2 linked regions of the Chelatococcus sp. YT9 genome follow. The protein of the gene in region 2 interacts with the protein of the main gene of each other region in a pairwise test. Links are inferred from orthologs where the notes say so. Each region holds a gene or a part of one and is shown on either strand. Other genes may lie near its edges.

The links.
Region 1: the proteins of ybgC (region 2) and secA interact in binary tests that used the Escherichia coli proteins (3 or more experiments, as listed by UniProt). The link is inferred for Chelatococcus sp. YT9 from one-to-one orthologs.

Annotation. Positions count from the first base shown.
Region 1 is NZ_JAHBRW010000001.1:1,849,722-1,861,201, forward strand. What follows is about bases 4,371-7,723. They hold secA (preprotein translocase subunit SecA), read right to left. Parts: upstream 7,355-7,723; coding sequence 4,571-7,354; downstream 4,371-4,570. In the rest of the region: KIO76_RS08350 (class I SAM-dependent methyltransferase), read left to right, coding at 1-510; KIO76_RS08355 (acetyl-CoA carboxylase carboxyltransferase subunit alpha), read left to right, coding at 695-1,648; KIO76_RS08360 (L,D-transpeptidase family protein), read left to right, coding at 1,826-3,256; KIO76_RS08365 (lytic transglycosylase domain-containing protein), read left to right, coding at 3,515-4,252; KIO76_RS08375 (peptidylprolyl isomerase), read left to right, coding at 7,825-8,775; bifunctional glutamate N-acetyltransferase/amino-acid acetyltransferase ArgJ, read left to right, coding at 8,951-10,198; KIO76_RS08385 ((deoxy)nucleoside triphosphate pyrophosphohydrolase), read left to right, coding at 10,195-10,602; KIO76_RS08390 (methyltransferase domain-containing protein), read right to left, coding at 10,803-11,480. UniProt on the Escherichia coli protein: Required for protein export, interacts with the SecYEG preprotein conducting channel.
Region 2 is NZ_JAHBRW010000001.1:1,116,330-1,127,353, forward strand. What follows is about bases 3,260-6,156. They hold ybgC (tol-pal system-associated acyl-CoA thioesterase), read right to left. Parts: upstream 4,989-6,156; coding sequence 4,530-4,988; downstream 3,260-4,529. Other genes in these bases: tolR (protein TolR), read right to left, coding at 3,260-3,474; tolQ (protein TolQ), read right to left, coding at 3,499-4,215; KIO76_RS05115 (EamA family transporter), read left to right, coding at 5,151-5,588; KIO76_RS05120 (DUF2852 domain-containing protein), read right to left, coding at 5,717-6,127. Also shown: peptidoglycan-associated lipoprotein Pal, read right to left, coding at 1-115; Tol-Pal system beta propeller repeat protein TolB, read right to left, coding at 373-1,704; cell envelope integrity protein TolA, read right to left, coding at 1,848-3,017; more of tolR, read right to left, coding at 3,022-3,259; KIO76_RS05125 (TetR/AcrR family transcriptional regulator), read right to left, coding at 6,467-7,099; Holliday junction branch migration DNA helicase RuvB, read right to left, coding at 7,142-8,179; Holliday junction branch migration protein RuvA, read right to left, coding at 8,176-8,793; crossover junction endodeoxyribonuclease RuvC, read right to left, coding at 8,790-9,311; KIO76_RS05145 (YebC/PmpR family DNA-binding transcriptional regulator), read right to left, coding at 9,367-10,116; KIO76_RS05150 (MFS transporter), read left to right, coding at 10,361-11,024.

The sequences.
Region 1 (11,480 bases), 730 kb from region 2 along the record:
CTGCTCGATGCGTCGATCGACAGGGTCATCATCGTGCATGCGCTGGAGACGAGCGACGCGCCGGAGGATCTGTTATCGGAAGTGTGGCGCATCCTGACGCCGGGCGGGCGGATGATCGTTGTGGTGCCCAACCGGCGCGGTCTCTGGGCGCGCATGGACACGACCCCCTTCGGACAGGGGCTGCCTTACAGCCGTTCGCAGCTCACGGGGCTCCTTAGACGCAGCCTGTTTTCCCCTGAGAACTGGGGAGAGGCGCTCTATGTGCCTCCCTTGCGCGGCCGTTTGTTCCTGCGCGCGGCGGTTGCATGGGAGCGGGCGGGTGCACGGCTCTCACTGCCCTTCGCTGGCGTCCATGTCATGGAGGCGACCAAGCAGCTCCACCGGCCTGTCATGGTGCGCAAGGTCCGCCGCTCACGGAGCCTCAGCCCAGTTCTCTTGCCGACGCCCGGCCCGCCCGTGCCCACCGGACGCGTGCGAGCCGCGCATCGAACCTCGGATATGTCGCCATGAAGCGGGTATGCGTGCGGTGGCGCACGGGCGCGCTGGGGCAACCGATGTCGGTGGACGGCGGGATATTGACTTGCAGCCTTCCTGACGCCAAGGTCCGGCCTTCGCCGGCCCCTGTGACGGAGGCTGTGTTCGGCCCTTCGATCTCGGGGTGTTGAAGGGCTTTGCTGACCCCTATTGTGAGTTGATGCGCAGCTATCTCGATTTTGAAAAACCCGTTGCTGAACTCGAAGCCAAGGTCGAGGAGCTGCGAGCGTTAGCCCAGTCCGGCGACGCGGTCGCCATTGGCGAGGAGATTGGCCGGTTAGAGGCCAAGGCCTCGCGCGCGCTGGACGAGCTCTATGCCGCCTTGACCCCCTGGCAGAAGGCGCTCGTGGCGCGCCATCCGCAGCGGCCGCATTTCATCGATTACTGCACCGCCTTAATCGACGACTTCACCCCTCTCGCGGGCGATCGCAAGTTCGGTGAGGATGAGGCCATCGTCGGCGGGTTCGGTCGCTTCCGGGGCGAAAGCGTATGCGTGATCGGCCAGGAGAAGGGCTCCAATACCGAGGAACGCATCCGCCATAATTTCGGCATGGCGAAGCCCGAGGGCTATCGCAAGGCTGTACGCCTGATGGAGCTCGCCGGACGCTTTTCGTTGCCGGTCATCACCTTCGTCGACACGGCGGGCGCTTATCCCGGCATTAACGCCGAGGAGCGTGGTCAAGCCGAAGCCATTGCCCGGTCGACGGAGGCTTGTCTCGCGCTCCCCACTGCGAGCGTTTCCGTCATTATTGGTGAGGGCGGCTCCGGTGGTGCTATCGCGCTCGCTACCACCAACAAGGTGCTCATGCTGGAGCACTCGATTTATTCGGTGATCTCGCCGGAAGGTGCCGCGTCCATTCTCTGGCGCGACTCTTCCCGCGCTCAGGATGCTGCGACCGGAATGAAGATCACCGCGCAGGACCTTCTGAAATTCGGCGTCATCGACGCAATCATCGCTGAGCCGTCTGGTGGCGCCCACCGGGATGCGGCCCATGCGATTGCGTCGACCGGCGATGCGATCGCGGCCAGTTTCCAGGATCTGTCGGGCCTGTCGCCGGAGGAAATCCGCGACCGGCGGGCTGAGAAATTCCTGGCCATCGGCAGGCGGTTGTGAAACCTTTCTAAATCCGTCAGAGTGCGGAAAGATGAAGCCGAGTCGTCTGTTCGCTAGCGTGCCGACCCAGGAAGTGCCACTGGTTTGCCTTAATTTGGTAAGATTGGGGTAACGCTTCCGGGCGTAAAAGCTAACAACCGGTGACCTTTGTTGACCGGTCGAATGATTGGATGGCTGATGTTCAAGCGCGTCGCATTGATCGCCGTCGTGGGATTGGGCCTAGCCTCGTGCCAGGACGGAAACGGCTACAATCGCAGCGCCCGTGCAAACGCTCCGCTGCCGGCAGCCACGCTGGCGCTCATGTCCGAGAAGGGCATGACGAAGTCTTCTCCTATTCTCATCCGCGCCTACAAGAAGGAAGCGGAACTCGAGGTCTGGAAGAAGGACAACACCGGCCGCTACGCGCTACTGAAGACATATCCCATCTGCCGCTGGTCGGGACAGCTCGGCCCGAAGGTGCGTGAAGGCGACCGGCAGGCGCCGGAGGGTTTCTACAACATCACGCCCGCGCAGATGAATCCCAACTCGAACTTCTTCCTGTCGTTCGATACGGGCTTCCCCAACACCTATGACCGCGCCAACGGCCGCACTGGCTCATTCCTCATGGTTCATGGCGCGTGCTCGTCACGCGGCTGCTACTCCATGACGGATGAGCAGATCGCCGAGATTTATGCGCTCGGACGCGAGGCCTTCAGTGGCGGTCAGCGCTCGTTCCAGTTCCAGGCCTATCCCTTCCGGATGACGCCGGAGAACATGGCCAAGCACCGCAAGGATCCCAACATTGCCTTCTGGCAGATGTTGAAGCGCGGTTCGGATAATTTTGAAGTGACGCGCGAGGAGCCGAAAGTCGGCGTCTGCGGCCGCCAGTATGTCTTCAACGCTGTCTCGGCGAGCGGTATCCGGCTTGACCCCGTCGCGCCTTGCCCCGCCTTGCGTGAGGACGAAGCTGTCGCTTCGGCCGTCAAGGCCAAGCAGCAGCGGGATGACGCCAAGGTCGCCGAACTGGTTCGCTCGGGCACGGCGGCCGTCCGCCTTGTTTATCAGGATGGCGGGCAGCACAAGTCCTTCAGTTCTGCGTCCAACAACTTCGGCGGTTCGGATGGCGGCGTCATGATGTTCGCCGCGCGCAGCAGCGCCAAGCCTCTTGAGAATGTGAGCCGCCCTGAAGCGTTGTTGAACGGGCCAGAGGAGATCGTGCTGGAGGAGGGCGTCGCCCCGAAGCCTACTCAGCCGGTCACCGCTGTGGCTGCCCTTGCGCCTGCCAAACCCACAGCGAACGATGTGGTCTCGACGTCGTCCACCGCGCGTGACGAGGCAGCGGTGCCCGCGCCGGTTCTCGCCTCTGCCGGCGCGACCGAAAGCGCTGCCCCCAAGAAGTCATTGTTCCAGCGCGTGATGTCCTGGGCGGATTCGGCGCCAGCAAAACCTGCGGCGCCAGCGGCGGAAGCTCTCTCGCAGACGGTGCCTGCTGCAGCGCCACTGCCGCCGCAACGGCAGCAATCGTCGAATAGCGGAAAGGCCGGCGCGACCGACAAGCGCGCGGAACTGCCCGCGAAGGACGCAAGCGAGGCCTCGTCGCGGAGCGTATGGCCGCTCTCCCTGTTCTGATCCCGGAAGCATGTCCGGCAAAGCGCATGAGGCCGTTGTCGATGGACAGCGGCCTTTTTTCTTTGGGGGAGCTCGTGAAGCTGTCCTTATTCCTGGAGGAGGGCGCGGGCACGCTCAATCTCGCCAGGGAGGATGAGCTTCCGGCTGTGTTTCCAATGAATTTATATTTCATCGTCATATTACGATAAGCTTTTATTGCGCATGAGAGAGCGCGCCGTACCGCTCCCCGGCCGGGGCTTCCGGCAAGAGGAACAGTTCATGGTGGTCAGGATCGGTATCACCGCTGTCGTTTTGACCGTCGCTGCCTTTGGCATGGGGAAAGCGCTTGCCGCGCCCGAGAGTGGCCAGTCGCCCAAGTCGGCGCCGAGTGAAGCTGCAGTTGCGCCTGTGCCGAAATCGGTGGCTCCGGCAGAAGCCTCCGTTCCTTCGCCCGGCCGGGACAAGGTGCGATTGCGCGCCCTCGTGCGCGAGCAGGCGTTGAAATCAGGCTTGCCGCCCCAGATCGCGGACGCGGTCGCGGAGGTTGAGAGCGCCTATAATATCTCTGCTTCGGGCAGCTACGGTGAAGTCGGGCTGATGCAGGTGTTGCCCTCGACCGCACGGATGCTCGGCTTCAGCGGCTCGCTCGCGGAACTCGCCGAACCCGCCACCAACATCCGCTATGGCGTTACCTATCTCACCGGCGCCTGGAAGCTCGCGGGCGGCGACATCTGCACGACAGTCATGAAATACCGAGCAGGGCACGGGGAGACACGCTTCTCCTATCGCTCGGTGCACTATTGTCAGCGCGTGCGCGCGATCCTGACCGCGCAGGGATATCCCGTTACGGGGGAGGTCCCAACACCCACCTTTGGTGACCCGGTCGTCGGCGCGATCGGGCCAGTCGCGCGCGGCAAGAGTGGCCGCCGCAAGAGCCGGGTGAACTGGGCTACCTATGATTCCCGCATGCGCAACCTGACCAAGGTTGGCGCTTCCACCCTGCGCATCATGCAGTGAGGTCTTGCCGGGCAGGCGGCAAGCCCCAGATTGCAAGACAGGGCGCCACAGAATTCTCCGATCCAATTGAACCGATGGGGCTTCGTTGTCATGGCCGGACTTGTCTTGGCCATCCGGACACATAGCGTCTGGACTTTGACAATCGGGATCCCCGGCGCGAGGCCGGGATGACCCCGGTGGATCGGTTATCTCAAATTGGATTGAGGAGGAGGGCTACGGAGCGGCGCGGACGACCAGTACCGTAAACCCCTCACCGGACACTGCACGTCTGTCTGACCTCCCCTAACGGAGAAGTGAGCACGTCCGCCGGGCGATCGCTCAGATGAACCGCCCGTGACAATGCTTGAACTTCTTGCCTGAGCCACAGGGGCAGGGATCGTTGCGGCCGACCTTGCCCCACGTCGAGGGGTCGGCTGGATCCACAGCGACGGCTTCCGCCTGCGGGCGGGACGCTACGAGCGTGTCGGCATAGCCCGCCATCTCCTCCTCGCCGCTGAACGGGTTGAGGTGATGGGCCTCCATCGGCGGCAACTCGGCCTCTGGGGGCGGCGAGAACATCACCTCGACTCGCATCAGCTGCGTCGTGACCTGCTCGCGGAGGCGCCCGATCAGGCCGTCGAAGAGCTGGAAAGCTTCGGACTTGTACTCGTTCAGCGGATCGCGCTGGGCGTAGCCGCGCCAGCCGATGACCTGGCGCAGATGATCGAGCGTGGCGAGATGCTCGCGCCAGAGATGGTCGAGGGTTTGCAGCAGCACCTGCTTCTCGACGTAGTTCATCACCTCGGGCGTATTCTTCTCGACGCGCTCTGCATAAGAGGCATCGACAGCCGCCTTGAGGCGCTCGCGGATCTCGTCGTCCGCGATACCTTCTTCCTTCGCCCAATCCTCGACCGGAACGGTGATGTTCAGCTCGTTGGTAATGGCCTCGGAGAGGCCGGCGACATCCCACTGTTCGGGGTAGGAATTCTCAGGGATATGACGCGTCACCAGTTCTTCGGCGACACCGTGGCGCATCTCGTCGATGGTCTCGCGGACCGATTCCTGAGCCATGAAATCACGACGCTGCTCGAAGACCACCTTGCGCTGGTCGTTCATAACGTTGTCGTATTTCAGGATGTTCTTGCGCATGTCGAAGTTGCGCGCTTCGACCTTGCCCTGTGCCTTCTCGATCGCCTTGTTGATCCAGGAATGGACGATCGCCTCGTCCTCTTTCAGGCCAAGACGCTGCAGCATCGTGTCCATGCGGCCTGAGCCGAAGATGCGCATCAGGTCGTCTTCGAGCGACAGGAAGAACTTCGAGCGGCCGGGATCGCCCTGGCGGCCGGAACGGCCACGCAGCTGATTGTCGATGCGCCGGCTCTCGTGACGCTCGGTGCCGATGACATAGAGCCCGCCAGCGGCCAGCGCGCGTTTCTTGAATTCGGCGATCTCCGCGCGGATCTCGGCTTCGCGAGCCGTCCGCGCCTCGCCCTCCGGCATATCAGCCAGTTCCTGCTCCAGCCGCATGTCCGCATTGCCGCCAAGCTGGATATCCGTGCCGCGGCCGGCCATGTTGGTAGCGATGGTGATGGCGCCGGGAACACCGGCCTGCGCCACGATGAAGGCTTCGAGCTCGTGGAAGCGGGCGTTCAGCACTGCGAAATGCTTGGATGACTTCCCCGAGCGGGCGGCCTCGAACACCGGCTTCAGCGCGTCGGGCTTGTTGAAATCGATATGCTTGTAACCTGTCTTGGACAGGAAGTTGGCGAGTACTTCCGACTTCTCGATCGAGGTGGTGCCGACGAGAACCGGCTGGCCTTTCTCGGCCGCCTCCATGATGTCGCGGGCGATCGCCTTGTACTTCTCGGCATCGGTCCGGTAGACCTCATCGTCCTCATCGATACGCTTGACCGGCAGGTTGGTCGGGATCTCCACCACGGGCAGGTTGTAGATGTCCAGGAACTCGTCGGCCTCGGTGGCGGCCGTGCCGGTCATGCCGCCGAGCTTCTTGTAGAGGCGGAAATAATTCTGAAAGGTAATCGACGCGAGGGTCTGATTCTCGGGCTGGATCTGGACGTGTTCCTTCGCCTCGAGGGCTTGGTGCAGGCCCTCCGAGTAGCGCCGGCCCTGCATCATGCGACCGGTGAACTCGTCGATGATGACCACTTCGTTGTTACGGACGATGTAGTCCTTGTCGCGCTGGAACAGCGTATGGGCGCGCAGTGCCTGGTTCACGTGGTGCACCAGCGTCGCGTTGGCGGCGTCGTAGAGAGAGCCTTCCTTCAGCAGGCCGGCGCCTTCCAGCAGCTCTTCGATATGCTCATTGCCGCTCTCGGTCAGCGAGACCGCGCGCTGCTTCTCGTCGAGATCGTAGTCCTCGCGCTTGAGCTTCGGGATCAGCACATCGATGGCATTGTAGAGATCGGAGCGGTCGTCGAGCGGCCCGGAGATGATCAGCGGCGTCCGCGCTTCGTCGATCAGGATCGAGTCGACCTCGTCGACGATTGCGAAATTGTGCCCGCGCTGGACCATCTGCGCGAGATCGTATTTCATATTGTCGCGCAGATAGTCGAAGCCGTATTCGTTGTTGGTGCCATAGGTGATGTCGCAGGCATAGGCTTCGCGGCGCTGGTCGTCGTCCAGCCCGTGGATGATCACGCCGACTGTCAGCCCGAGAAAGCGGTAGATGCGCCCCATCCATCCGGAGTCGCGGCTGGCGAGATAGTCGTTGACGGTGACCGCATGAACACCCTTGCCGGACAGGGCGTTGAGATAGACCGGCAGCGTCGCCACAAGGGTCTTGCCTTCACCCGTCCGCATTTCGGCGATCGCGCCTTCGTGAAGCACCATGCCGCCGATGAGCTGCACATCGAAGTGCCTTTGGCCGAGCACACGCTTGGCTGCCTCGCGCACGGTGGCGAAGGCCGGAATGAGCAAATCATCGAGTGTCTTGCCGGCGGCGAGCTGCTGACGGAATTCCTCCGTCCGGGCGCGCAGCTGCTCGTCTGAAAGGGCCGCGAGTTCGGGCTCAAGCGCATTGATGGCCTGGACTCTGCTGGTATAGGTCTTCAGGCGGCGGTCGTTGGCTGAACCGAATATTTTTTTCGCAATAGCGCCGAGCATCGAGATTCTTTCCGGACGATCAATTCCGGCCCGGGAAGGCATCCCGCGCCGTCGGTCACACGATTAACCCCCAAGGGGCGCCGGGTCCAGCACAACAGCGGGGACATGAGCCCCACCAATCGACTTTATGGCGTCGACCTTGATTCCGCCCCTATCGCACGCCGATGTGTCGAAGCGGCGAAGCCCCGTGCTGTTCGGCGAAATGGGTGTATCATGAGGATCTGTCAACCCGGTTACTGCCAAACAGGCCTTATGGCGCTATATAGGGGCGCCAGCTCGCTGTGGGGAGGTCGCAGCGTTGGGCGCGATGTGGGCGGACGCTGGCTCTCAGGGAGAGCTCCCGCCAACATAAGGTCTTGCCAAGCAACGCCGCTTCGGCCACTCATGCAAGCCACTTATGCTCATATGGCTGGTGCGCCCTCGTGGCCGCCAGCCGTCCATCGGCCCCCGGTCGCATCGCGGAAGCACCCATGAACCTTCGTCGCTTCTTTCTAACCACTGCCGCCACCGCCCTGATGGGCTTGCCCGGCTTGGGCGCGCTCTCCGTGCCTGCCATGGCCCAGGGCGCTGCGGCTCCGGCGGCGCCTCAGCCGGCCGCGCCGGCCGCTTCCGCTACCAACCCGGACAAGCCGCTTGCCACTGTGAACGGCGTGGCGATCACCCAGCGGGATCTCGACGTGGCCAGCGAGGATCTCGGGGACCGGCTGCCTGCGATGCCGGAAGCCCAGCGCCGGACTTATCTCTTGAACTATCTCATCGACATGAAGATTCTGGCGCAGGCTGCCGAAAAAGCCAAGATCGGCGACACGCCGGACTTCGCGCGCCGGTTGGCCTACTTCAGGGACAAGGTGCTGCTGGACGACTATCTGGCCGCCGAGGTGAAGAAGGCCGCGACGCCTGAAGCAGCCAAGGCGCTCTACGAAGATACCGTCAAGGGCATGAAGCCCGAAGAAGAGGTGCGCGCCCGCCACATTCTCGTGGAGAATGAGGCCGACGCGAAGAAGATTGAAGCACGGCTCAAGGCCGGCGAGGACTTCGTGAAGGTGGCTGCGGAAGTCTCGAAGGATCCGGGTTCCGCCAAGGAAGGCGGGGATCTCGGCTTCTTCACCAAGGACCGCATGGTGCCGGAATTTGCCGAGGCCGCGTTCAAGCTCAAGCCGGGTGAGATTTCGGCGCCTGTGAAGAGCCAGTTCGGCTGGCACGTCATCAAGGTTGAGGAAAAGCGCGAAAAGCCAATTCCGACGTTTGACGAGGTCAAGGAGCAGGTCGACAGCTATCTGGCGCAGAAGGCTCAGCAGGACATTATTGTGGGCTTACGCAAGGATGCGAAGATCGAGCGTCTGGACGAGCCGCCGGCAACGCCCGCCCCGACACCAAGCGCGCCAGCGCCCGCAACACCGGCCGAGCCCAAGAAGCCCTGATCTGGTGACGGGGATAACGTCCTGCAGATCGGGAACGATAGGCAGGTGGCCGCGACCGGCAAGGCATATTTGACCTGATGACCCAGGAGTACGGCATGGCTTGCATGCCGTGCCCCAGCTTATACCTCCGCGTCGCACCGAGCGGCGTAAGTCTCCTTCTCCCGATCGGCCCAACATGGCAAAAGAACATCCCGTCTCGCCACTTGCCCCCAAGACCGTTCCCGCGATGCCCCCCATCGCCGGCGTGCGCTTCGCGACCGCCGCGGCCGGCATCCGCTACAAGGACCGAACGGATGTGCTGCTCGCCATCTTCGATGAGGGCACGAGCGTGGCGGGCGTGTTCACGCGCTCCAAGTGCCCGTCGGCACCGGTTGAATGGTGCCGGGACCGGCTGGCCGGCGGAAAGGCACGGGCGCTTGTCGTCAATTCCGGCAATGCCAACGCCTTCACCGGCCGCAAGGGCCGCGAGTCGACAGCGCTCACGGCAAAGCTCGCGGCTGCCGCGGTAGGCTGTGCGGAAAGCGAGATTTTCCTGTCCTCGACCGGCGTTATCGGCGAGCCGCTCGATGCCACGAAATTCGAGGGCGTACTGGCCGACTGCGCGCGTCGTGCCTCGCCAGAGCCGTGGCTCGATGCCGCCAAGGCAATCATGACCACCGACACCTTCCCCAAGGTGGCCACGCGCGCCGCTGATATCGATGGCATTACCGTGACCATCAACGGCATCGCCAAGGGGGCCGGCATGATTGCTCCCGACATGGCGACGATGCTGTCCTATGTCGTCACTGACGCGCCGATCGCCGCCCCGGTTCTGCAGGCGCTCCTGTCCGGTGGGGTCAAGGGCTCCTTCAACGCCATCACGGTGGACAGCGATACATCAACCTCCGACACGCTTATTGCCTTTGCGACGGGCGCCGCGGTGGCCCGCGGGGTGAAGCCCATCGAGGCGGTAGATGATCCGCGGCTCGCTGCCTTCAAGGTGGCTTTTGACGCTCTGCTGCTCGACCTGGCCCATCAGGTCGTGCGCGACGGCGAGGGTGCACGCAAGTTCGTCGAGGTCCTGGTGCGTGGCGCCGTGGACGACGCTTCCGCCAAGCGCATCGCGTTGTCGATTGCCAATTCGCCGCTGGTGAAGACGGCGGTTGCCGGCGAGGACGCCAATTGGGGCCGTGTGGTCATGGCCGTCGGCAAGGCCGGCGAGCCCGCCGAACGCGATCGCCTCGCGATCTGGTTCGGCGATATCCGCGTCGCCGTCGACGGCGAGCGCGATGGCGCCTACGACGAGGCCGCGACGTCCGCCTACATGCGCGGCGAAGATATTTGCATCACCGCGGATATCGGGCTCGGCAGTGGTTCGGCCACGGTGTGGACCTGCGATCTCACCAAGGCCTATGTCGAGATCAACGGCGACTACCGCTCGTGAGTGTGAAGCTCACTCTTGTTGCGGCTTGCGCCCTCGTTGATGGCGACGGGCGCATCCTCCTCGCCCAGCGCCCACCGGGCAAGGCGCTCGCGGGCCTCTGGGAATTCCCGGGGGGGAAGGTGGAGGCCGGTGAGCGCCCGGAGGAAACGCTGATCCGGGAACTCAACGAGGAACTCGGCATTACCGTGAAGCAGGAATGTCTCGCGCCGCTCACTTTCGCGAGCTATCCCTACGAGACCTTCCATCTCCTGATGCCGCTCTACATCTGCCGGCGCTGGGAGGGCATCGCCGCTCCGCGCGAGGGGCAGACACTGAAATGGGTTCGGGCTACGGCGCTGCGCGACTATCCCATGCCCCCTGCGGACGAGCCGCTGGTACCCGTGCTGGTCGATCTTCTGCGCTAGGCCGAATTCGTGAGCCGCGCTGTTCCTCCCCGACGGGAGGGTGGCGCCGCTCTGGCCGAGACGGTGGCACTTGCGTGGTCCCTGGAGGATCGTTCCCGCCCCCTGGCCCCCCCCCACCCGACCTCGCTGCGCGAGGCCACCCTCTCTGAGGGAGGGATCCGCGCGCCGGCCACTCAGGGGGCGACGGTCGCGAACAGTGGTTACTCTGCCTCACCGCCCGTCTTGATCTCCTTGGTGTTCAAAGCATCTGCCAGCCGTACCTTGGCCGAGCCGGGTTTGAGCGGCTTCTGCTGACTCTCGTGCGGGACCCAGCCCGAAACCCAGAGGATGTCAAAAGTGGCCGGCACGCGGCCGTCGTCATCGGCGAAGCGCTCGTAGTAGAGCGCGACCGCATGGGCGAGCGTCTGCCGCTTCAGGGGCTTGCGACGGCGTTCTACGAGACTGTTCGTCAGGCCCATCGCGCGCAGGTCGCGCAGTAGGCCGATGGGGTGCTCGTAGCGAACCTTGACCGTATCGATATCAGCGACCGGCAGAGCAAAGCCCGCGCGCTGTAGCAGCCCGCCCATGTCGCGGATGTCGATGAAGGGCGCGACGCGGGGGCTGACCCCTCCCTCGATCTCGCTTTCGGCCTCCGCCAATATCTGGCGCAGCTCCGTTAGCGTGGAGCCGCCGAACAGGGCTGCGAGAAACAATCCATCCGGCTTGAGACTTCGGCGGATCTGCACGAGCGACCCAGGCAGGTCGTTGATCCCCTGGAGCGCCAGGAGCGAGACCACGAGATCGAAGCGGGCTTCCGCGAAGGGCAGCGCTTCCTCGTCCGCCACCAACGCGGCATCCCGCGTTCGGCTGAGAGCCGCAGCGGTGGGCGCAGCCCGGAT
Region 2 (11,024 bases):
CGGCTCCGCCAAGCCCCGCCTGATTGGCGTCCTTGGCGCAGGCGGCCATAGCGAGCGTTGCAACAAAAACCGCTGCCAGCTTCATGCTGCGCGGGGATGAGGTGAGAGACAGCATCGGATCACTCCAGAACGAAGACTTGTGCTGCGGCGCCCCTCCCGCGCGCCCCTTGCCTGAAACATGTGGCAGGAGAACGCCGGAGGAATAAGCCGCTCGGTTTGTTACAATTCATGATCCGTCAACCTTGACGGGTTCTTGACGCGGGGAGCCGCTGGCTCGTTTCAAAACCAAAAGACGAAATAGGGTTAATGGCCTGTGAAGGACTGGCTGCAACGGACGCTGCGCGAAGCCGGTTCGCGGCCGCGAACCGCGCGTCAGCGAATTTCCGTCAGAACGGACGACCACGCTGGATCGGACGCGAACGACGGAGTCGGCACCGGCACTTCGACACGGCCGGTGATGTCGACCATGAAGATCCGGCCCCCGTTTGCGCCACCACCGTCCCGCCACAGCATCAAGAACTGACCGTTTGGCGCCCATGTCGGGCCTTCGTTATGGAAGCCTTCCGTGAGCAGACGTTCGCCGGAACCATCCGGCTTCATGATGCCGATGCCGAAACGGCCACCGCTCTGGCGGGTGAAGGCGATATAATCGCCGCGTGGCGACCAGACCGGCTGGCCGTATGTGCCCTGGCCGAACGAGATGCGGCGCGCTTCGCCGCCCGACGCCGGCATGACATAGAGCTGCGGCTGGCCGCCCCGGTCCGACTCGAAGACGATCTGCGACCCGTCCGGCGAAAAGGAGGGACTCGTGTCGATCGCATTGGTCGACGTCAACCGGGTGGTTGTTCGCGAGCGCAGGTCCATCACGTAGATGTTGGCGTTGCCGCCCTGCTGAAGGCTGAGCAGAAGCTTGCTTCCATCCGGCGAGAAGCGCGGGCTGGAGGTCATGTCAGGGAAGTTGCCGACCATCTCGCGCTGATTCGTGTCGAGATTGAGCAACTGGATATGCGGTTGGGATCCGCGGCGCTGGGCCATATAGGCAATTTCGGAACTCGTCGGCGAAAAGCGCGGCGTCACGACGAGATCCTCGCCACGCGTCAGGAAACGGACGTTGGCGCCATCCTGGTCCATGACCGCGAGACGCTTGCGACGGCTTTCCTTGGGGCCGGATTCGTCGACGAAGACGATCTTCGTGTCGAACATGCCCTTGAGCCCAGTGAGCCGCGTGAACACCGCGTCCGAGATGATATGCGCGATGCGGCGCCAATTGGCGGGATCCGTGAAATACTGCTGGCCGGTGAGCTGCTGGCCTGCGGGCACATCCCACAGACGGAACTCTACCTTGAGGCGTCCGGAGCCCTCGCGCGTGACGCGGCCCGTCACAAGACCTTGAACATTCAGAGCCTGCCATTGCTGAAACTGCGGCACGGCATCGAAACCGGCCATGCTCGGAGGCATGTTCTGGCGATCCAGGGGAACGAAGTAGCCACAGCGCCTGAGGTTCGCGGAAATCACGCCGGCAATCTTCGCGCCGAGGTCGCCGTCACCCGCAAAATCGGTGATCGCTACAGGCAGCGGCTGAAAGTTCGCCCGATCCAAGGTGATGGTGATCTCGGCACGGGCAGGCTGCACCACCGCCGACGCAATGAAGGCCGCCGCGCCGATAGCAACCCCCCGCCAGGCAAATAGCCCACCGCGCGCCATCCCATTCCGGCCGCGCTGCAGCATGCGTCGGAGGCGCGGCGCGGCATCGCTGATGGTGCGTTGAAGGATGTTGCGACCGTCAACGCCGGTATCGATGGCGACACCTCGTCCGGGCATCGGAGAGAGAAAGGAGGAAATGCGCATCAGCCTAAGAAGTCCTGAGGGTCAGCTTCGATGTTCAGAATCCGCCAATCTTCCATGAACGGAGCGTATTGGGCGGGAATGTGGTACGGCGCACAGCGCAGAACTGCCCGCCTCAAGCTCTCCGCGAACGAGCGGAAAGCGGGATCCGAGGACGAACTGGTAACTCGAGGTGCGGCTGAGAGAGAGCCGTCCGCACCCAACTCCATACGAATGACGGCCAACGTGCTTGCCTGCTGAAACCCCGGCGGTGGTGCGAAGCAGCGCTCTATCTGCTCTTTCAAGATCCGGCCGATCGCGTCTCGCTGAGCCATCGAGAGCTTTGGCGAGTTGGTGTTGCTCGTGCCCGCCCCCGTGCGCGTGCCGGCCGACGCCGTGCGGTTCACCTCACGGCCGGTCGAGGCGGCGTTCTGAGCCTTCTCCTTGCTCTGCAAGAGCTTCTGGATATCGCTCGGATTGAACTTGCTGCTCTCCTGCTCGGCAGGTTTGGAGGGCTGAGGCTTGGCCTTTGGCTCGCTGCTTTCGATGAGCTTGGCCAGGTCCTGCTTTTTCGGCTCCGGCTTCTGGGGTTCGGGCTTTTTCGGCTCTGGCTTGGGCGCCTCGACCTTCTTTGGTTCAGGCTTAGGCGGCTCCGGCTTTGTCTCGGCCTGCTTCGGCGGCTCAGGCCGTTTCGGCGGCTCAGGCTTCGGCTCAGCCTCCTTCACCGGCTCCGGCTTCGGCGGTTCGACCTTTGCCGGCTCGGGCTTGGGCGTCGGTTTGGGCGGCTCGACCTTGGGCGGCTCAGGCTTCGGCTCAACCTTGGCCTGCTGCGGAGGCGGCGGTGTCTCGGCGACGTTCGGATCCGGCAAGACCTGCGGCCGCGACGGCGGCGCGGGAACATCCCGCGCGGCCTCGCCAGGCACGGGCTTCTCCTCCGCCACGTCAGCGACCTTGTCGGCGCGGGGCTTGGGATCCGGCTTGATCTCCTTGGCGGACTTGTCGCCCCGCATCATGGCGCCGAACTCATTCGCGGATATCAGCTCGACAGCGACCGACTCCTGCTGGTCCGCGAAGGGTGTGGCCGCCGAGAAAGCGACCAATCCGGCGACAAGGATCGCCGCGTGCCCGGTGCTTGATGCCACAAGTCCGGGTTCACGCTTCACAAAACTGAGGAAGGCCGATTTCACAGTCACGATATCAGCTTTGCTGGTCCGGTTCGGTGATAAGGGCGACTTTCTTGAAGCCAGCAGCCGTGATCAGCGACATGACCTCGGCGACGCGGCCGTAATTCACGTTCTTGGCGCCGCGCACGTAAATGCGCTGCTCCATGCCCTCCGGGGCCTGCGCTTGCAGGCGTGCCACCACTTCGGAGGGCTGCACCTCGTCCTCATTGAGATAGACGCGGCCCTCGGCATTGATCGACACCGTCAGCGGTTTCTGGTCGACATTGATCGGCTTGGCCGAGGTTTGCGGCAGATCCAGTGGCACGCCGGCGGTCAATAACGGTGCCGCCACCATGAAGATGATCAGCAACACGAGCATGACGTCGATGAACGGCGTCATGTTGATATCGGCTATGGCCGCGTGCTTGCGGCGACGCCTGCGCCGTCCGCCACCACCGCCCGCCGATGCTCCGAGAGACATGCCCATGCTGTCCGCTCCTCGTGTCCGCCGTCAGGCGGCAGCCCGCTCGTCGATCTGCCGCGACAGAATGGCAGAAAACTCGTCCGCGAAAGTCTCCATACGCCCCTGCGCCTTGGCGGCCTCTGCCTGCAGCTTGTTGTAGGCGATGACGGCCGGGATGGCGGCGAACAGGCCGATGGCCGTTGCGAACAAGGCCTCTGCGATGCCCGGCGCAACGACGGCCAGACTGGTGTTCTTGGATGCGGCGATCGACTGGAAGGCTGTCATGATCCCCCAGACCGTGCCGAAAAGGCCGATGAACGGCGCCGACGATCCGACGGTGGCGAGAACCAGCAAGCGCGATTCAAGGCGCGCGGTCTCCCGCTGGATGGAAACGTCGAGCACCTTGTCGATCCGTTGGGAGAGACTCGCCATCGAACGGCCGCCCCCCTCGAACGAGCGCTTCCATTCGCGCATCGCGGCGGTGAACAAGGTGGCCAATCCTTGGGTCGGGCGGTTGTGCAGGGAGCGATAAAGCTCCTCCAGGGATTGGCCCGACCAGAACACTTCCTCAAAGCGGTCCATCGCACGCTTGGTGCGTGCGAAGAGGAGCGATTTGTCGATGACAATGGCCCAGCACCACACCGACGCGGCGATCAGGCCTAGCATCACCAGTTTGACAACGATGTGCGCCTGCCAGAACAACTCCAGCAGCGAACCACCGCCCGCGTGGGGCAGAGCCGCCTGGGTAACCTCGGCCGGATTCATCGACTACTCCTTCAATGCGCGGGCCCACCCTCTTCGCACGTGTCAAGTCACCACGGTCGAACGGCTGTGAAAAAATGGGATGATCCGCGTATCCCCTCACTCGCCTCGGAATCTGTCGAAATGAGGGCGCTACAAAGGGTCAGCCAAGGCATTCCCCCCGCTGCGCACTCCCGATGAGTTAAGCATGAGATAAGGTTAATTTGCGGTTAGCGGCTGCTCGACGCAAAAGTTCTAGTCAACGAGTTGACGGCGTGATCGCGCGTCTCGTTGCTGGAGTCATGAGTTCACTCACTCCTTCCAGCCGGGCGGTACGGTTAGACTTTCGCGTCGCCGCTCAGAATGCGCCGCAATGGCTCGGGAATGCGGGCTGGCGCCCCTCCCCGGATCAGTGCCACGCGGACGTCAGCCGTCACGATCACGTCATCACCTCGCGTGATGGATTGCGCAATGACGAGCGACGCGCCGCGCACCTCCGCCATGCGCGTTTCCACCTCGACAACATCATCCATGCGCGCCGGCCGGATGAATTCGATCGTCATGCGCCGCACGGCGAAAGCGAGGCCCTCGCCCTCATCATGAAGGACAGACTGGTCGACGCCCGCAAGGCGAAGGAAATCCGTCCGGCCCCTTTCCAGGAACCGCAAGTATCCAGCGTGATAGACGATGCCCGAGAAATCTGTATCCTCGTAATAAATGCGCACAGGCAGGCGGTGAACACCGCCTCTCAATTGGCCGGCGAGATAAGAAAAGTCGGTGCGCTGCGTTTCACTCATCGGATATCCAAAACCTGATCTGGCACTTTCGACATCGCGGCCACGCGTCCGGACAATGCGGACCTGTTTGGCGGCACGTCCGCCGCTGGCCGGGTACTGGTGATACGAATTTCGACGAGATCACACCAGAGGCACCGCTAGCCCAAGGGAGGCCAGCAACACATGAAACCCTTTCTCCTGACCTGGCAATTCTGGGCGCTGATGTCCGCCGCCTTCGCTGCCTTGACCGCCATCCTCGCCAAGGTCGGGGTGAGCGAGGTGAATTCGGATTATGCTACTTTCATCCGCACCATCGTCATCCTCATCACCGTAGCCGCATTGCTGGGGGCGACCGGCCAATGGCAGTCGCCGAGTTCGGTTCCTGGACGGACCTATGTCTTCCTCACCCTCTCCGGGCTTGCGACAGGCGCTTCCTGGCTGTGCTACTTCCGTGCGCTGAAACTCGGCGACGCAGCCCGGGTCGCCCCGCTCGACAAAATGAGCGTGGTCCTCGTCGCGGTCTTCGGTGTCTTGTTTCTCGGCGAGAAATTGTCCGGAGCGAACTGGCTCGGCGTCGTCATGATTGCAGCTGGCGCGGTCCTCATCGCCTATCGCGCGTGAAGAAGCGGGATAGGTTCCAAACAAAAAACGCCGCGCTTTCTTGAGCGCGGCGTTGTCGTTGTTAGAAGGGTCTGGATCAGCTACGCGCTTAATCGAAGCGACAGATGCTACGAGCAGATGTGCTGTGATCAGACCTGCGCGTCAGACTGGGAAGGTGGCGTCTGCGGGCGGTTGCGGCGGTCCGCCATGAACTGGTCGAACTCGGCCTTGTCCTTGGCCAGCCTGAGGCGCTCGAGGAAGTCGCGGAACTCGCGCTGCTCGTCTTCGAGCCGGCGCAATGTCTCTTCGCGGTACTCATCAAAGGCGCGGTTTCCGCTCGACGGCGGTCCACCCCACCGGCCGCCCCAACGCCGGCCTTCATCTTGGCGGAATGCCCAGGGGCCAAAACCGCCGCGCTTCATACCGCATCCCATACGTCCACTCCATATTGAGAAGGCAAGGACCGCCAGGCCCAAGGGCCACCAGGCGATGAAGCCCAGCACCGTGAGGGCGATCCAGGCCGGTTTGCCAAATTCGTCCAGCTTCGCTGCGAGCTGCATGACCGTCCGTCCTCTGTGAATGTTAATCACATTTACATAGTTAGAGATGAGAGGCTTTTCTGTCAATAACGGGCCTTGAAAAATCATGAGGCGCGCCTCTCTCAAGATCGCCTCAACGGCCCAAAGGCTGATGCATGCCCCAAGACCATCGACAATCGGCGCGACCGGGTCCGCCTCCAGCGTGCTAATGCCCGCGCTGCGTCGCCGAGGAGGATTTCCCCTATCGTTGCCATCAACGAGAGGGCGTGGTCGCTGCTGAACGGCAATGGGATGCAAGATACGAGCTGAAACGTCCGACACCGTGACGGGATCATGCTCGAAAGGTGGCGACCACCCGCGTTACTCCGGCGCCCCGCCCAGCCCCTTGAGGTAGATGAGGAACCCTGCCTCGAGCAGGTCCTCCGGCGCCATCGGCACCTTGCGCCGCGCAGCATCTGCCCGGCCGAAAAGGCTTGCGACGCCATGGGCCATGGACCAGATATGCAGAGCGACCATGAGAGCGGGCGGGCGCCCCGCCGCCGGCATGGTCGCGACCAGAGCCTCGGCGCCGCTTCGCAGAACACCAAAGGCGCGCTCGGCCGCCTGCTGAAGCTCAGTGCTCGCATCGGCCGGCAGGCCCGATTCGAACATCGCCACGTAGAGCGCCGGATTATCGCGGGCAAAGGCGAGATAGGCCTTGCCCATCCGCTCAAAGGCCTGCGCCGGGCTCGGGTGCCCCTGGTTCCAGGCGGTCTGGAGCGCGTCGGCAAACTGGGCGAAACCCGAGGCAGCCACGGCGGCCAGAAGTTCGTCCCTGTCACGGAAATGACGATAGGGCGCGGCAGGGCTCACACCGGCGCGCCGGGCGGCCTCAGCGAAGGTCGCGCCTGCCGTGCCTTTTTCGTTGATCAGGTCGAGCGCTGCCTGCATCAGGGCCTCCCTCAGGTTGCCGTGATGATAGCCGCGCGCGCCCTCCTTTTTGGACCAGCTCATGTGACGAGGCTTTACATGACGGAAGCGCGGCCGTCGACAGGCTCAATCGCCTTCGTCGAACAGCGGCATCTGTGGCGCCTCGCGCGTCGGCTCGGCAAGGCCGAGATGGCGGAAAGCGTGTGGCGTGAGCATGCGCCCGCGCGGCGTGCGCTGGACAAAGCCCTTCTGGATCAGGAAGGGCTCGATGATCTCCTCGATGGCGTCCCGCGGCTCCGATAGCGCCGCCGCGATCGTCTCGATCCCGACCGGCCCGCCACCGAACGATGTCGCGATCATCGTGAGATAGCGCCGGTCCATGAGGTCAAGGCCGACCCCGTCCACATCCAGCAGCCCCAGCGCCTTGTCGGCGACACTCCGGGTGACCGTCGCATTGCCGCCGACGATCGCGAAATCACGCACGCGGCGCAGGAGACGCCCGGCGATGCGCGGCGTGCCGCGCGCGCGGCGGGCGATTTCATTGGCACCGTCCTCGCTCATGCCGATGCCGAGCACGCGCGCCCCGCGCGTCACGATGAGCTCCAGCTCTTCCACCGTATAGAACTGCAGGCGAATGGGGATGCCGAAGCGATCGCGCAGGGGCGTCGTCAGGAGTCCCTGGCGGGTTGTCGCGCCGACGAGGGTGAATTTCGGCAGGTCGATCTTGACCGAGCGCGCCGCGGGCCCCTCGCCGATGATGAGATCGAGCTGGTAGTCCTCCATCGCCGGATAGAGAATTTCCTCGACCGCCGGGTTGAGACGATGGATCTCATCGATGAAGAGCACGTCCCGCTCTTCCAGATTGGTGAGCTGCGCGGCGAGATCTCCGGCCTTGGCGATCACTGGCCCCGAGGTCGAGCGGAAATTGACGCCGAGCTCCCGCGCGACGATCTGCGCCAGCGTCGTCTTGCCGAGGCCGGGCGGCCCCACGAACAGCACATGGTCGAGCGCATCACCACGCGTCTTGGCCGCTTCGATGAAGACGCCAAGATTCGCACGCGCCGCCGCCTGGCCGATGAATTCACCAAGCGCGAGCGGACGCAGTGACATCTCCTGATCGTCATCGCGCTTCTCGGCGGTCACGAGGCGTGAAGGGGTATTCATCGCGCCAGTTCCTTAAGGCCGAGCCGGATCAAGGTCGCCGCCGGCGCATCTTCCCCACCCTGCCGCATGGCCGCCGCGATGGCCGCCGCCGCCTGCGGTTGGCCATAGCCGAGATTGACAAGCGCCGAGATGGCATCCGCCGCGGGCTGCGGGGCGTGCCGATCCTCGACGGCGCCGGCGAGATTCGCAACGATCGGATCGACGACGCCGAAAGCCGGCGCCTTGTCCTTCAGCTCGGCGACGAGACGGGCGGCGAGCTTCGGGCCGACGCCCGGGGCGCGCGCGACTGCTGCCTTGTCAGCCATGGCGATGGCGGTTGCAAGCGCGCCGGGATCAAGGACCGACAGGATGGCGAGTGCCACCTTCGCGCCGACGCCCTGGACCGTCTGCAGAATGCGAAACCACTCGCGCTCCGCGTCGGAGCGGAAACCGTAGAGGCGGATCATGTCCTCGCGGACATGGGTTTCGATGGCGAGCGTCGCGGCCTCCCCCGCCTGCGGCAGATTTTGAAGGGTGCGCGTCGAGCAATGCACGACATAGCCCACGCCGCCCACATCGAGGATCACGAAATCCTCGCCGTAGGAATCGACGAGCCCCTTCAATTTACCGATCACGATACGCTCTCCAGAACCCGTCGCGCCAAAGCCCGGGCCTGCCTGTGCTGGGCGTGGGTGATAGCCACGGCGAGGGCATCCGCCGCGTCTGCCGTCTTGGGCGTTGCCTTCGGCAGAAGCACGCGCACCATCGCTCCCACCTGCGCCTTCTCGGCATGGCCGACGCCAACGACCGTCTTCTTCACGAGGTTGCTTGCGTATTCGGCGACGGAGAGGTCGGCGAGCGCCGGGACAAGCAGTGCGATCGCGCGGGCATGTCCGAGCTTCAGCGTCGCTTGCGCGTCCTTGTTGACGAAGGTCTCCTCAACGGCGACCTCGTGCGGCCCATGACGCTCCAGGACCTCGGTTAGACCGACATGGAGTTCCCGCAATCGTTCCGCGAGGCTGAGCTTGCCGTTGGACTCCACGCAGCCGCAGGCGACGAAGGACAGCCGCGACCCTTCCGCCGCCACGACACCCCAGCCCGTCCGGCGCAGGCCGGGATCAATACCGAGGATTCGAATCGGATGGATCACCATGCCTGCAGCCTAGCGGAAACAAAATGAGAACACACCAGGCCGCAGGCGAGAATGCTCAGGAATCCGCGAGCTTGGCGAGAAAAGCGTCCGAGAATTCAAAGTTGCCGTAAACGTTCTGCACGTCGTCGTGGTCCTCGAGCGTCTCCATCAGACGCATGAGCTTCTCGGCGGTCTCGTCGTCCACGGCCACCGGTGTCTGCGGCTTCCAGATGAGCTTGGACTTGCGCGGCTCGCCGAAATGCCCTTCGAGCACCTTGGAGACTTCGGCCAGCGCGCCCTGCTCGCAATAGACCTCATGGCCATCTTCGCTGGACGCTACGTCGTCGGCGCCGGCATCGACGGCGGCCTCGAGCATCGCATCGGCGGAAGCGACACCCGCGTCGAACTCGATCAGCCCCACGCGGTCGAACATGAAGGCCACCGCGCCGGTCTCGGCGAGATTGCCTCCGGCCTTACCGAAATAGGAACGGACATCGGACGCGGTCCGATTGCGGTTGTCCGTCATCGCCTCGACGATGAGCGCCGCGCCGCCGGGCCCATAGCCCTCATAGCGGATTTCCTCGTAGTTCTCGCCATCCCCGCCGGAGGCCTTCTTGATCGCGCGCTCGATGTTGTCCTTCGGCATGTTCTCAGCACGCGCGGCCAGGATGGCGGCGCGCAGGCGTGGATTCATATTGGGGTCGGGCATGCCGAGCTTGGCCGACACGGTGATTTCGCGAGCGAGCTTGGAGAAGAGCTTGGAGCGGACGGCATCCTGTTTGCCCTTCCGGTGCATGATATTCTTGAACTGTGAATGTCCGGCCATGGTCTGCTCCGGCTGGCGGATCGGCTCACAGCGCAAGGGCCGCAAACGGCGATCCAGAACGAATGAAGGAAATGTGGCGCCTTATAGGCTGGAGAATCCGGAAAATAAAGGCAGGAGCCGCGCATTCCTGAAAAGGGGTGAAGCCATGCGCAATGAGCGCTTGTGGCAGAATGCGCAAAACGATAGAGGCGCAGTGGTGTTTTAGTGGCTTCGTGAGACTGCGGCCGCACGCCATGGACCAGGAATGACGCTTTCCAGCGACAAAGCGGCCAAGGACGATCAGCGCTCCAAGGACTGCCGGAATACCGAGGGGACCGATGCGGGAACGTCTCCAGCCGTAGACGTGGGAGATGGGCCTGCGCCGACCGCAGATGACGCGGCGCTTGCCGAAACCCCGCGCAAGCCGGCCGCGGGCGAGGAAGGCCTGCCGCGCACCGCGCGCAACCTCGCTTCTGTTGCGATAGCTGCCGCGGTCTCTCTGTCTGTGATTGACGGCACCGCGGTCAATATCGCGCTGCCCCACATGGCCCGCGACCTCAATGTGCCTGCCGCACAAGCCATCTGGCTCGTCAACATCTACCAGCTCGCGGTGACCATCGCCCTGTTACCCCTCTCAGCCCTGGGTGACAGCCACGGCTACAAGCGGGTTTATTGCGTGGGTCTCACGGTTTTCACGCTCGCGTCGGTGCTTTGCGCCGCGGCGCCATCCTTCGAAGTGCTGCTGGCGGGCCGTGCCATCCAGGGTCTCGGCGCGGCCGGCGTCATGAGCGTGAATTTCGCTTTGGTGCGGTTCATCTATCCGCCGCATTTGCTTGGTGTCGGCGCCGGGCGGATGGCTGTGATCGTCGCTCTGTCCATTGCCTCGGGACCAACCATCGGCGCCTCAATCCTTTCCGTAGCCTCGTGGC